2 regions of the Desulfosporosinus sp. FKA genome follow, and region 2 is predicted to be linked to the other one. Evidence: riboswitches for the same ligand, from Rfam matches in the RefSeq annotation. Region 2 holds a riboswitch; the other holds the start of a gene.
What was found. Region 2 has a riboswitch for molybdenum cofactor ahead of modB (molybdate ABC transporter permease subunit). Riboswitches for the same ligand answer to the same signal wherever they lie in the genome.

Region 1: it holds a riboswitch for molybdenum cofactor, as region 2 does, so the genes downstream of both, moaA (GTP 3',8-cyclase MoaA) here and modB (molybdate ABC transporter permease subunit) in region 2, are expected to answer to the same signal.

The regions. Positions count from the first base shown of each region.
Region 1 is NZ_NAHZ01000030.1:24,372-30,052, forward strand. Features, by position in the region: gene fdhF (formate dehydrogenase subunit alpha) at 1-190, shown strand, start outside; gene B5771_RS13995 (molybdenum cofactor guanylyltransferase) at 266-883, shown strand; gene fdhD (formate dehydrogenase accessory sulfurtransferase FdhD) at 873-1,658, opposite strand; molybdenum cofactor riboswitch at 1,922-2,052, shown strand; gene moaA (GTP 3',8-cyclase MoaA) at 2,117-3,088, shown strand; gene moaC (cyclic pyranopterin monophosphate synthase MoaC) at 3,092-3,562, shown strand; gene B5771_RS14015 (MOSC domain-containing protein) at 3,729-4,163, shown strand; gene mog (molybdopterin adenylyltransferase) at 4,163-4,669, shown strand; gene B5771_RS14025 (NYN domain-containing protein) at 4,850-5,681, shown strand, end outside.
Region 2 is NZ_NAHZ01000031.1:313,401-319,081, reverse strand. Features, by position in the region: gene modD (ModD protein) at 1-464, opposite strand, end outside; gene modA (molybdate ABC transporter substrate-binding protein) at 488-1,333, opposite strand; gene B5771_RS16540 (ATP-binding cassette domain-containing protein) at 1,374-2,435, opposite strand; gene modB (molybdate ABC transporter permease subunit) at 2,437-3,138, opposite strand; molybdenum cofactor riboswitch at 3,310-3,460, opposite strand; gene B5771_RS16530 (ATP-binding cassette domain-containing protein) at 3,511-4,221, opposite strand; gene modB (molybdate ABC transporter permease subunit) at 4,214-4,906, opposite strand; gene modA (molybdate ABC transporter substrate-binding protein) at 4,927-5,681, opposite strand, start outside.

The DNA.
Region 1 (5,681 bases), on a different contig from region 2:
AAAAGTAGCCTCTCGCCGCGGAGAACTTAATACGAAGGTTAAGGTAACTGATCGGGTCCCTGCGGGCATGCTCTTTATGACTCTTCACTATGCCGGATCACCGACCAATGTTTTAACGAACGGGGCTTACGACAAAGTCACTAAGACCTATGAGTACAAGGTCTGTGGTGTAAAAGTTTCAAAACTCTAGTAAATACTAAAGGGGCTTTCGTATTTGGCGAAGGCCCCTTTTCAATTTATTATTAGCACAAGGAGGCTTGAGAAATTGATACTTTATGACACTATAAAACAGCTTCCTACTAAGCTCGAGGCGACCGGAGTTTTGCTGGCCGGAGGAAAAAGTTCGCGCATGAAGAAGAATAAAGCTTTCTTGGAATTAGAAGGTAAGCCTCTTGTGGAACGTACTTTAGAAGTTTTGAATAAGACCTTTTCCGAGGTCTTAATTAGCAGTAATGAGCCGGAACTTTATAAGAACTATAATTTTTCGGTTATTCAAGATGAGTATCGTAATCAAGGACCATTAGCAGGACTTTATCAGGGCTTGAAAGCTGCAGGCTACCCCTCTGTTTTTTTTGTTGCTTGTGACATGCCTTTTCTGCAAGGAGAGCTCATTCGTTTTCTGTTTCGTTGGGCACCCGAATATGAGGTCGTAGTTCCTCGATTTCGGTCAGTAATACATCCCCTCCATGCTTTTTATCATCGGAACAGCCTGCCGGCAATAAAAAAAAATCTTGAGGCCGGTCGCCTCAAGATTACCGATTTATTTTCGGCATGTTCTGTGAAATATGTAGAGGAAAATGAACTGACGAATTTTTCGGGTTTAGACGATGTTTTTTGTAATGTGAATACTCCGGAGGAATGGTCAAATATCTTTAAACGATAACTCGTTCGGGACAGGTATATATATTCAAGCGCTGTTCCCGTGCAAAGCCAATGACAGTAATGTTTAAGGCAGCGGCTTGGGATAACGCCATATCAGTTGGGGCGCCACGAGCGATAAGAATGGGAACTTTCATTTTAGCAACTTTTAAAAGAATTTCAGAAGATACTCGGCCGCTAAAGAAAATAACATGGTTTTCAAGCTGTAATCCGGAGCGAAAGGCACTACCGTTTAATTTGTCAAAAACATTATGGCGGCCGATGTCGTAACTTGTTAAGACCACTTCGCCTTGATACCCTACACCGCCGCTGTGGACTCCTCCGGTTGCTTGAAAAAGCGGAAGATGGTTCTGTAAAAAACCAGCGTATTTGTATGCTTCTTCAAGAGAAATACTATACGTTGAGGCGAGTGGCTTAACCATAAGCACATCGTTAGCGAAGCAAAATGAAGCTCGGCTTTTTCCACAGCAAGCTGATACAAATCGTTTGCTCATAAGTTCTTTTTGCAAAAGGCAAGGCTTACCTTCTACCCAAACTAGATGATCAGTGGGGTCCTGGCGGAGTTCATAGACATCATTAGGAGTTTGGATAAAGCCCTCATTGAGTAAAAAGCCTAAGGTGAGTTCTTCAGTCTGTGAAGGAGAACATAAAAGGGTGGCGATTTCTTCTCGGTTATAGTGAACGGTCAAGGGAATTTCTTGTACTACACAGTCTTCAACCTCTTCAAGCCGAAGGCCGTTGGCTTTTAAAATGGTATGAGTTACTATTTCCTTTGTCATGTATACCTCCTCGTACCCTGGTAACTTTAGTTTACAATAGTTTAAGACAGATCTAAATATATTTTTTTCTTAAATCTAATACTGCAATACATGAAGGATTTTTTTTTCTTATATCGAAAAGAATAAGGTATACTTAATACAGTGCACTTGTTTAGCTAAAGTTGAACATTGGGACTTCGGTGGAGTCTCACTACTGGATAATTATTCCGGTTCAACATCATATAACGGTTAGCTTGTGTGTTTTTATGTATGAAGATTCAAAAAAATTATGAACGCTCCGAAGCTGGCTTTCCTAAGGCAAATGCTATGGTAACCAGACAAGTGTCGTGAGACACTCGGGTATTGCAGGAAACTGTAATATCTCCCATTGGAAAGGAGTCTGTTGACAGGAGGAAATAATCCCCCGGTTGTTTACAGACCGTGGTTTTTTTTATTTGCACTAAAAAGAGGGGGATTTTATGCAGGATCAATTTCAAAGACAAATTGATTATCTAAGGATTTCCATAACTGATCGTTGTAATCTCCGCTGTAAGTATTGCATGCCAAGTCAAGGCGTACCGTGGATGCCCCATGAGGACATCTTGAGCTTTGAAGAAATTCTTCGCTTGATGAGGCTTAGTACGCAGCTGGGATTTCATCGTTTTCGCATTACCGGGGGAGAACCGCTTGTCCGCAGAGGAATTATAGATTTTCTTCGTAAAGCGGCACAAATTCCCGGGATTGATGACTTGATGCTTACCACCAATGGGATATTACTTTCTGAAGCAGCCTTCGATTTAAAAGCAGCAGGTGTAAGGCGTGTAAATATTAGTTTGGATACAATGAATCCTGAGCGGTTTGCTGAGATTACACGCGGCGGAGATGTTTCGAAGGTGATTCAAGGAATTTTTCGCTCCCTTGAAGCCGGGCTGAAGCCGGTCAAAGTTAATGTTGTTGTTGTTCGTGATTTTAATACTCAAGAGTTGCCGACTTTTTTAACATTAGCCAAACAGTATCCTATTCATATTCGTTTCATAGAACTCATGCCGATTGGCTCAAGTTCTGAAAGACGGAGTGATTTTGTTCCTATTCAAGAGATGAAAGAATTGTTAGGACTTAAGCAATATGTTCCTGCAAAGGAGATTCTAGGCGGAGGGCCGGCAGAATATTTTCAACTCCGTGACTATAAAGGAAACGTAGGCTTTATTAGCGCTTTGAGCCGTCATTTTTGCAGTACCTGTAATCGCATCCGTTTAACACCTGACGGCAAACTCAGGCCGTGTTTGCATAATAAGTTGGAAATTGATTTAAGAGAAGCCTTACGAAATGGCAGTACAGATCAGGAATTGTTAGATATCTTTGCCCAAGCAGTATGGTGTAAGCCTGCGGAGCATCATATGAATGAGGAAGCTCTGCAAGGTCAGCGTATTATGTCTCAAATCGGAGGTTAGAGAATGGAAGATTTAACCCATTTTGATGAACAAGGTCGCGCTCGAATGGTCGATGTCAGCGATAAAAGTGAAACCTTCCGCGTTGCTGTAGCTCATGGAAATGTCCAGATGAAGCAAGAGACTTTAGCTCGAATTCGCAGTGGGGGAATTGCTAAAGGGGATGTCTTGGCAGTTGCTCAGGTTGCAGGGATTATGGCTGCCAAAAAGACGTCTCTGCTGATTCCAATGTGTCATCCATTGGGAATTACAGGTGCCAAACTGAGTTTCAATTTGAAAGACCCGGGGGAAGTTGAGATTGAAGCGGTTGTAAAAGTTCAAGGAAAAACAGGAGTTGAAATGGAGGCACTGACGGCAGTGAGTATTGCCGCCTTAACCATTTATGATATGTGTAAAGCTATTGATAAATCCATGACGATTGGAGAAATATATTTAGTAGAAAAACAGGGCGGCAAAAGCGGTCATTATGTGCGCTGATCAAAGGCAAGAATAAGAGATACAGTGAACAATAGGACCCACCCCCACTTATAGAAGTGGGGATCTTGAAAACTGGATAATAAGCTAAACAATAAATGTCATATGGTTCAGTTTCTATTTATTAAGAGCAAGTAAAGGTAAACTCGGGGAAAGAATGGTGATGAAGGTGGGTAAAATTGTTGCAGTCTGCGTTAGTGAGCGAAAAGGAATGCGTAAAAAAAATATTGGTAAGGGAATTTTAAAGGTCGGTTTTGGACTAGAAGGCGATGCTCATGGCGGAAATTGGCACCGAATGGTCAGTTTGTTAGGTATGGAAAGTATCAAGACCATGCAGGACAAAGGGCTGGACGTTGGCCCAGGAGATTTTGCCGAGAACTTAACGACGGAAGGGTTGGAATTATATTCGCTTCCCATCGGCACAAAGTTAAAAATAGGTGCAACAAGTGTTGGAGAAGTAACCCAAATCGGCAAAGAATGTCACTCTAAATGCGCAATCTACTATCAAGCGGGAGATTGTGTCATGCCCAAGGAAGGGATTTTTATTCGTTTACTGGAAGGTGGAGCGGTTCGTGTAGGAGATACAATTGAGGTGATAGAATAGTGGTAAGGGTTGGGATAATTACAGCAAGTGATAAAGGATCACGCGGAGAACGAGAAGATCATTCAGGTCCAGTCCTAAAAGAGCTGGTTCGAGAAATGGGCTGGGAAGTTATTGAATATGCAGTGCTTCCTGATGATCAATTGCTCCTTGAAAAAACCCTGCGTTTGTGGGCTGATGAAATGAACTTGGATTTGATATTGACGACCGGCGGAACTGGGTTTTCCCTGCGAGATGTCACGCCTGAAGCAACAATGGCGGTCGCTGATCGGTTAGTACCGGGCATAGCGGAAGTGATGCGCCATGAAAGTTTAAAAGCGACTCCAAAAGCGATGTTAAGCAGGGCTGTCTCTGTAATCAGAAAGAGAACTCTTATTATTAATATGCCTGGAAGTCCTAAAGCTGTTCGCGAATGTTTTACAGCGATTTCTTCTGCTTTGCCGCACGGTATTCAAATTCTCAAGGGAGAAGCAAGCGAATGTGCCACTCCCGATAAAAAGATAACTTAGTGAACTAGAGTACGGGGGACCCGCTCCCACTTGAAGAAGTGGGAGTCTTACGATTGGATAAATAATGACTTATAGTTAAGGGCTTGCACACTTTTGTGAAAGCTCTTTATCTTTATCTCTTTGCTTGTCACTCTTGTCCAGGGGTTAGCGTATGATATTACAGAGGTGGCTTGAAAGGTGATGATAACAATGACAAAAGCCATTGCGTTTGTTGATTACGAAAATATCTGGACAAGTTTGCTTGAACGAGGTTATGAATTGACACCGGAACAGTTAGTTCAATATTTACAAACTTACGCTCAAAAAAACACCTTGGATTTACAAGCTATTTATTTGTACGCTAATTTTGATCGTGAAGAATTTTGGCGTACGCAAACAACCTTTGAGAAGACAAATGTCTTTACAAGACATGTATTTAGTAAGAATAATTATGCCAGTACCGGCTTGCGTCGTAATGCTGCTGATTTGGAACTGATGCTGGAAGCCCAAGAAATTTTGCTCACACGAACAGCGACCTTCGATTTGTTTTTATTAATTACAGGTGATGGAGATTTCCTTTCCCTTTTACGCAAAATCAGAGCTTGGGGTAAAGATGTACAAGTTATTGGGGTAGGCGGCAGTATCCATCATTCTTTGCAGCCATATTGCGAAGAGGACGACCTTTTAGAATGGGTGTTTCATGAGAACCCGGAAGCAGAGTATCAACCGCAAACGGATTTAGAGCGGGGGGTTCAAATTATTGGCTCGCTGCAAATCCGATTACCTTATGTGGCTTCAACAAAGGCAAGAGCAGCCTTAGCTGAACTTTTAGGGCGCTCTATTCCTCAAGTCAAAGAGTTGATTCGGTATTTGTTGAAGGAAAATATGCTTTCTGAGAAGGAGCATCTGGACAGTAATTTGAAAATAGGTAAAACTAAGATTTACCTTCTTAACCAAAAACACAAGAAAGTTAGGGAAGCCCTTGGGCCAATGCTTGATGAAGTAAGCCAACGCCAATTAAAACTAATTTCGG
Region 2 (5,681 bases):
CCTAAGCGATGTGGCAAAGCGCCTCCGGCGATAATTGCCTTGATAGAAAGTTCTTTAGTACCCGGAAATGATTTGCGGGTAGCCAAAAGAGCAGTCTTGGGATTAATAGCTTGAATCTTATCCACCATCTTCTTAGTCCTGGTGGCAATACCCGAAGAGTATTCAAGGATATTCAGCGACACTTTCCAAGCCATATGCAGGTTTGAAGCTAATCCTTCGGCCTCAATAAAGACATCCCCTTTATTAACAATAGTGCCCGACGGCAAGGATCGAACCGGCGTAATTCCCAGCTTAGCAAAGATCCTTAATACCTCCTCAACTCCGGATAACACAGTAAATTCTCTCGCTTTAAAAACTATCCTGCCTTTCAAGGCACCAATACCAAGTGACTGCGTTGTTAAATCAAGATAAGGCACATCTTCCCGGAGCCAATGTTCAATCGTTTCATCACTAATATAAAGCATTTCTATCCACCTCAAGATTCCAATTATTTTCCCTTCACAAAACCATGCTTATTAAAAATTTTCATAGCCTCGTCACTCTGCAAATAGGCTAAGAATTTAGCAGCAGCATCGCTGTTTTTAGAAGAGGCGACAATGGCAGCCGGTAAGACGATGGGAGAATGAGAAGCGGCAGGTGCAGTTGCTACAACCTTCACCTTATCCGAAGTGATAGCTATGGTATCCCAGACAAAGCCGGCATCAGCATTTCCCGTTTCGACGTAGGCCATAATTTGCATCAGATCCTTACCAATGACCATCTTAGGTTTTAATTTATCCCACAATTTGAGACTCGTCAGAGTTTCCTGAGTCGTCTTAGCCGCCGGAACAGTTTTAGCTTCGCCGATGCCGATTTTCTTAACCTCCGGTTTGCTTAAATCTTCAAAGCTTTTAATAGAAGTATTGCCTTTATTGACAATTAGAACCAGTTCATCACTTAACAAATTAACCCTTGAATCTTTCTGAATAAGCCCTTTTTGTTCCAAAGCATCCATCTGGGGCTTACCCTGCGAAATATAAATGTCCGTGCCTGCCCCTTGCTCGATTTGACTCTGCAGTGAGCCTGAGGGCCCGTAATTAAACGTCAAAGCTGCTTGGGGATTTTTAGCCTCATAACGTGTTTTTATTCCATCAAAGGAACCTTTTAGACTAGGGGCTGTGGAAATGACAAGTTTAATTTGCTTGCTTTGACCGGCACCGCTGGCTGCTGTAGTTGAAGCGTCCTTGACACTGCTTGAACACCCAGAGATGGATACTAACATGAGTAGAATAATGCAGCTAAGCACTCCTAAGATAACTCGACTTCCTTTTGAGTTCTTTATTCCAGAAAACATCCTATTTTCCTCCCTCTCTTCTTGAAAATCAAAAGAATATTTAGAAAATAATCAGGTCTTCGGGAGCTATCCTCAAACACCAGGGCTGCGGCTGATCTTTCATTGCCAGCCACATTTGCGGAGTCATTTCCCATTCCAGCAGCTGGCTGCCCTGCCCCTGATAGTCTTGCTCTACCGTCAGATAAACCGATATTCTGCATGGCCCTTCGCTTATAAAATTAAGTCGGCAGCGAAATACATTATCCTTCATTTCCCCGGCGGCAGCTCCGATCAAATGGGCACGAACACCCACATGGGTAACTTGTCGTGAGAGCTTAATCTCAGTTTTTAAGGTAATGCCCCAAGCTAAGGCTTCCAGCTTAAAAGGTGATATGTAATTGGCAGGGGAAATGTTTTTGCACCCCGTTAATTGGGCCGCCGCCAGCGACGATGGAGCTTTAAATACCTCCTCAGTCCCTCCTTTCCCCTCGATTTTCCCTCGTGACAAGAGAATCAAACTTTGGCAAACCCGATAGACTTCCTCGATATTATGACTAACAAACAAAGTCGCCCCGGAATACCCCGCCAAAGTCTCCGTTAATTGTTTGACCATGTGGTTTCTCAGATAATCATCCAGAGCGGAAAAGGGTTCATCTAAAAGCAAGGCTTCGGGCTTTGCTGCCAAGGCTCTGGCCAGGGCAACTCGCTGCTGTTGGCCTCCTGAGAGCTGACTGGGATATCTCTTTTCTAAGCCCTCCAACTTGATCATTGTAACCATTTCTTTGATGATCGCCTGGCGATCTTCACGCTTCCGCTCTCCAATTCCGAAGCCAATATTTTCTTCAACCGTCAGATGGGGAAACAAAGCGTAATTTTGAAAGACATAGCCGACCTTCCTGCGCCGGCAAGGCAGATTAATGCCTTTTTGGGAATCAAACAAGACGCGGCCATTGAGGACAATTCGCCCCTGATCAGGAGATTCTATACCGGCAATACAGCGTAAAGTCATGCTTTTGCCTGAACCGGAAGCCCCCAAAAAACCTAAAACCTCTCCCTGAGTTTCAAAGTTAACCTTGAGTTCAAAACCCGCTAATTCTTTGCGGATATCAACAATCAATCCCATGTTATTCCCTGCCGCCTGCAACAATAGTCTTGCGCTGGTAATCTGACCAATAATTCATAAGAGTCATAACGATCAGCGAAATGATAAAAATTAGGATTACCCATAACAGAGCCTTTTCCATATCTCCTCCGTCGGCGGCAAAAAAGATAGCCGCAGGAATCGTCAGTGTTTCTCCTGGAATATTGCCGCCGACCATCAGCGTCGCGCCAAAATCACCCAAAGCCCTGGCAAAAGCTAATACTGTTCCAGCGGCTACCCCGGGCCAGGCCAAAGGAATGGTTATCTTCCAAAATATCTTCCATTCTGAAACGCCCAAAGTACGAGCGGCATAAATAATCGTGGGATCAATTTGCTCAAAAGCACTGCGCACAGTCCGATACATTAAGGGAAATGCCACTACTGAAGCCGCAATAACCGTAGCGGGCCAAGAAAAGATGATCGTCATGCCAATAGCCAGCAGCAATTTGCCCAGAGGACCGTTTTTGCCCAAAACTAAAAGCAGTAAAAATCCAACGACGGTAGGAGGCAGAACCAGAGGTAAAGTAAGAAGGCCGTCAATTACCCCCTTAAATTTTCCCCGATAAGCTGAGACAAAACTTGCAGCCGCCAGGCCGGAAAAGAAGGTCACAAAGGTTGCCAGTGTTGCTGCTCTGAGAGAAATCCATAAGGGAGAAAAATCGATTCCGCTTAAAATGCTAACCAAAACGTCCCCCCTTTCCCTTCTCTCTAAAGATCATTATTTATCCACTAGTCTTGCTTCAAGCCCTTAAATAGCTCAAGTTAAATACCATATGCGGCAAGATTTAAGAAAAAGACGACTGAGAGCGTAAATAATGGCTCCCTAAAAAGGGAGCCATTAATAAACCGATAGCCTATCGCTATTCCATGCTGCTCCTTTTCAAAACGTGAAGGCATACCCGTTTCCAGGAACACCCTGAGGATCAAAAATCCTGTCCAGCGACCATAGATGCATTTATTTGTTAATCTGCTCTTTAGGTCCTTCTGGCTCGGAGGTAAACGTATTAAATTTCAAATTATAATCATGCACAATTATATTGATGAACGATAGAGCCGCCTACCGGGCATTATTAAGTCCCCTGACCAATTCTAGCTTTTCCGGTTTTCCCTGTTCCCCCTGTTCCTTAATTATCTCCTGTTGGCCATGATCAATTTTAATGATTTGGTCGCCTAACATTTCAGCTTCCTGAAGATCATGGGTCACGAGAACAAAAGGAATCTTCCATTGTGCTTGCAGCTTAAGCAGCTCTTGCTGGAGGGTGCTGCGGGTGTTTTGATCAAGAGCCGAGAGAGGTTCATCGAGCAGCAACAATTCCGGTTCCGTCATTAAAGCTCGAGCAAGGGCTACTCTTTGTTTCTCTCCCCCTGAAATCTGACTAGGATAACGATTCCGAAGATGTTCAATTTTGAGCATCTCCAGCACATCTCCGGCGGTAAGAACCTTTTCGGACGCACTCCCTTTTTTCGGTTTGCCATACAGGACATTTTTCTCAACCGTCATATGGGGAAATAGAGCATAATCTTGAAAAAGATACCCGATACGCCGTTTACGAATAGGAACATTTGTCCCTAATTCGGAAGAGAAGACTGGTTTGTTGGAAATCGCGATTTCTCCCCAAGATGGGGTCTGGAGGCCTGCCACACATTGCAGAATCGTCGTTTTACCGGCACCGGAATGCCCGACGAGAGCGAGAATACCGTTACTTATGGAAACATCAACCTCCAGCTCAAAGGAGGGTAATTTCTTTTTAAAATGTGCCTTAAGCATTTGTCCCGCCTCCCCGCGAATCTCGTCGTGTTCCTTTCCCCCAGCGATTCAAGCCATAAATTACCAGGAAGCTGAAGGAGGTCATGATAACAACCAAGATACTCGCCGTACGCATATCTCCTGATTCATTGGCAAAGTAGATAGCCAAAGGCATGGTTTGAGTTCTGCCGGGGATATTTCCGGCGATCATCAAGGTCGCTCCGAATTCCCCCAAGGACCGAGCGAAAGCCAGAACCAAACCGGCAATAATACCATTCCAAGCCAGCGGCAAAGTAATGGTGAAAAACACCCTTATTTCCCTCGCCCCTAAGGTGCGGGCAGCCCTTTCCAGGTTTTGGTCAACACTTTCCATGGCAACCCTTACAGATTGATACATCAACGGGAAGGAAACCACAACTGCCGCAATCACCGCTCCCTCGATAGTAAAAACTACTCTGGTATGAAAGAACTGTTCAAGAAACACGCCTAAGGGACCGTTCTTCCCGAAGACAACCAGCAGCATAAAACCGATAACAGAAGGCGGGAGTACTAAGGGTAAGGTAATGATTGACTCCACAACATCTTTGCCCCAGAACTCCCGCCGTGCCATGAGTCCTGCTATGGGAATGGAAAAACAGGTAACAATGATAACAGATGCCAAAGCAACTTTCAGAGATAATATAATCGGCACAAAACTCAAATCCATAGGGCTCACCCGGCTATCAATTATTTTGCTAAGGTTTTAAAGCCATACTTTTGGAAGACTTTTTGGGCATCGGAACTTTGTAAATATTTAAGGAAATCTTCAGTGACCTGTTGATTTTTCGTTGCGGCAATAATGGCTGCCGGATAAACAATCGGATTGTGGGTGCTATCGGGGACAACGGCTACAACTTTTACTTTCTTCGATTGTTGAGCGTCCGACTGATAAACAAAACCTGCATCCGCATTCCCTGTTTCAACATAATTAAGTACCTGAGTCACATCTTTGGCTTCTACCAGTTTGGGCTGTATAGCATTCCAAAGTTTGAGGTTTTTCAAAGATTCCTGGGCATATTTGCCTGCAGGCACTGATTCAGGGGTACCGATACTAACCTGGCTAACACCCGCTTTTGTTAAATCCTGAAGCGAAGTAACCTTACTGTTATCTTTCCCGGCAACAAGAACTAAATCATTGCCGAGTAAATTTACTCTGCTGTTTTTAAGCAGTAAATTCTTTTTCTCCAGAGTATCCATCTGACTCTTTCCGGCAGAAATAAATAAGTCCACAGAAGCGCCCTGTTCGATTTGCTGCTGAAGAGTACCGGAAGCCGCAAAATTAAAGGCAAGTTTTACATTAGGTTTTACCTTTGCATAATCGCTTTGAAGTTCAGTCAAAGAATCTTTCAAACTTGCAGCGGCTGAGATCATGATTTCAGTGGGTTTCGCTTGGGCTTGTGAAGTATCTGTGGTTTTTCCTGAGGATTGGGTAGTATTTCCTG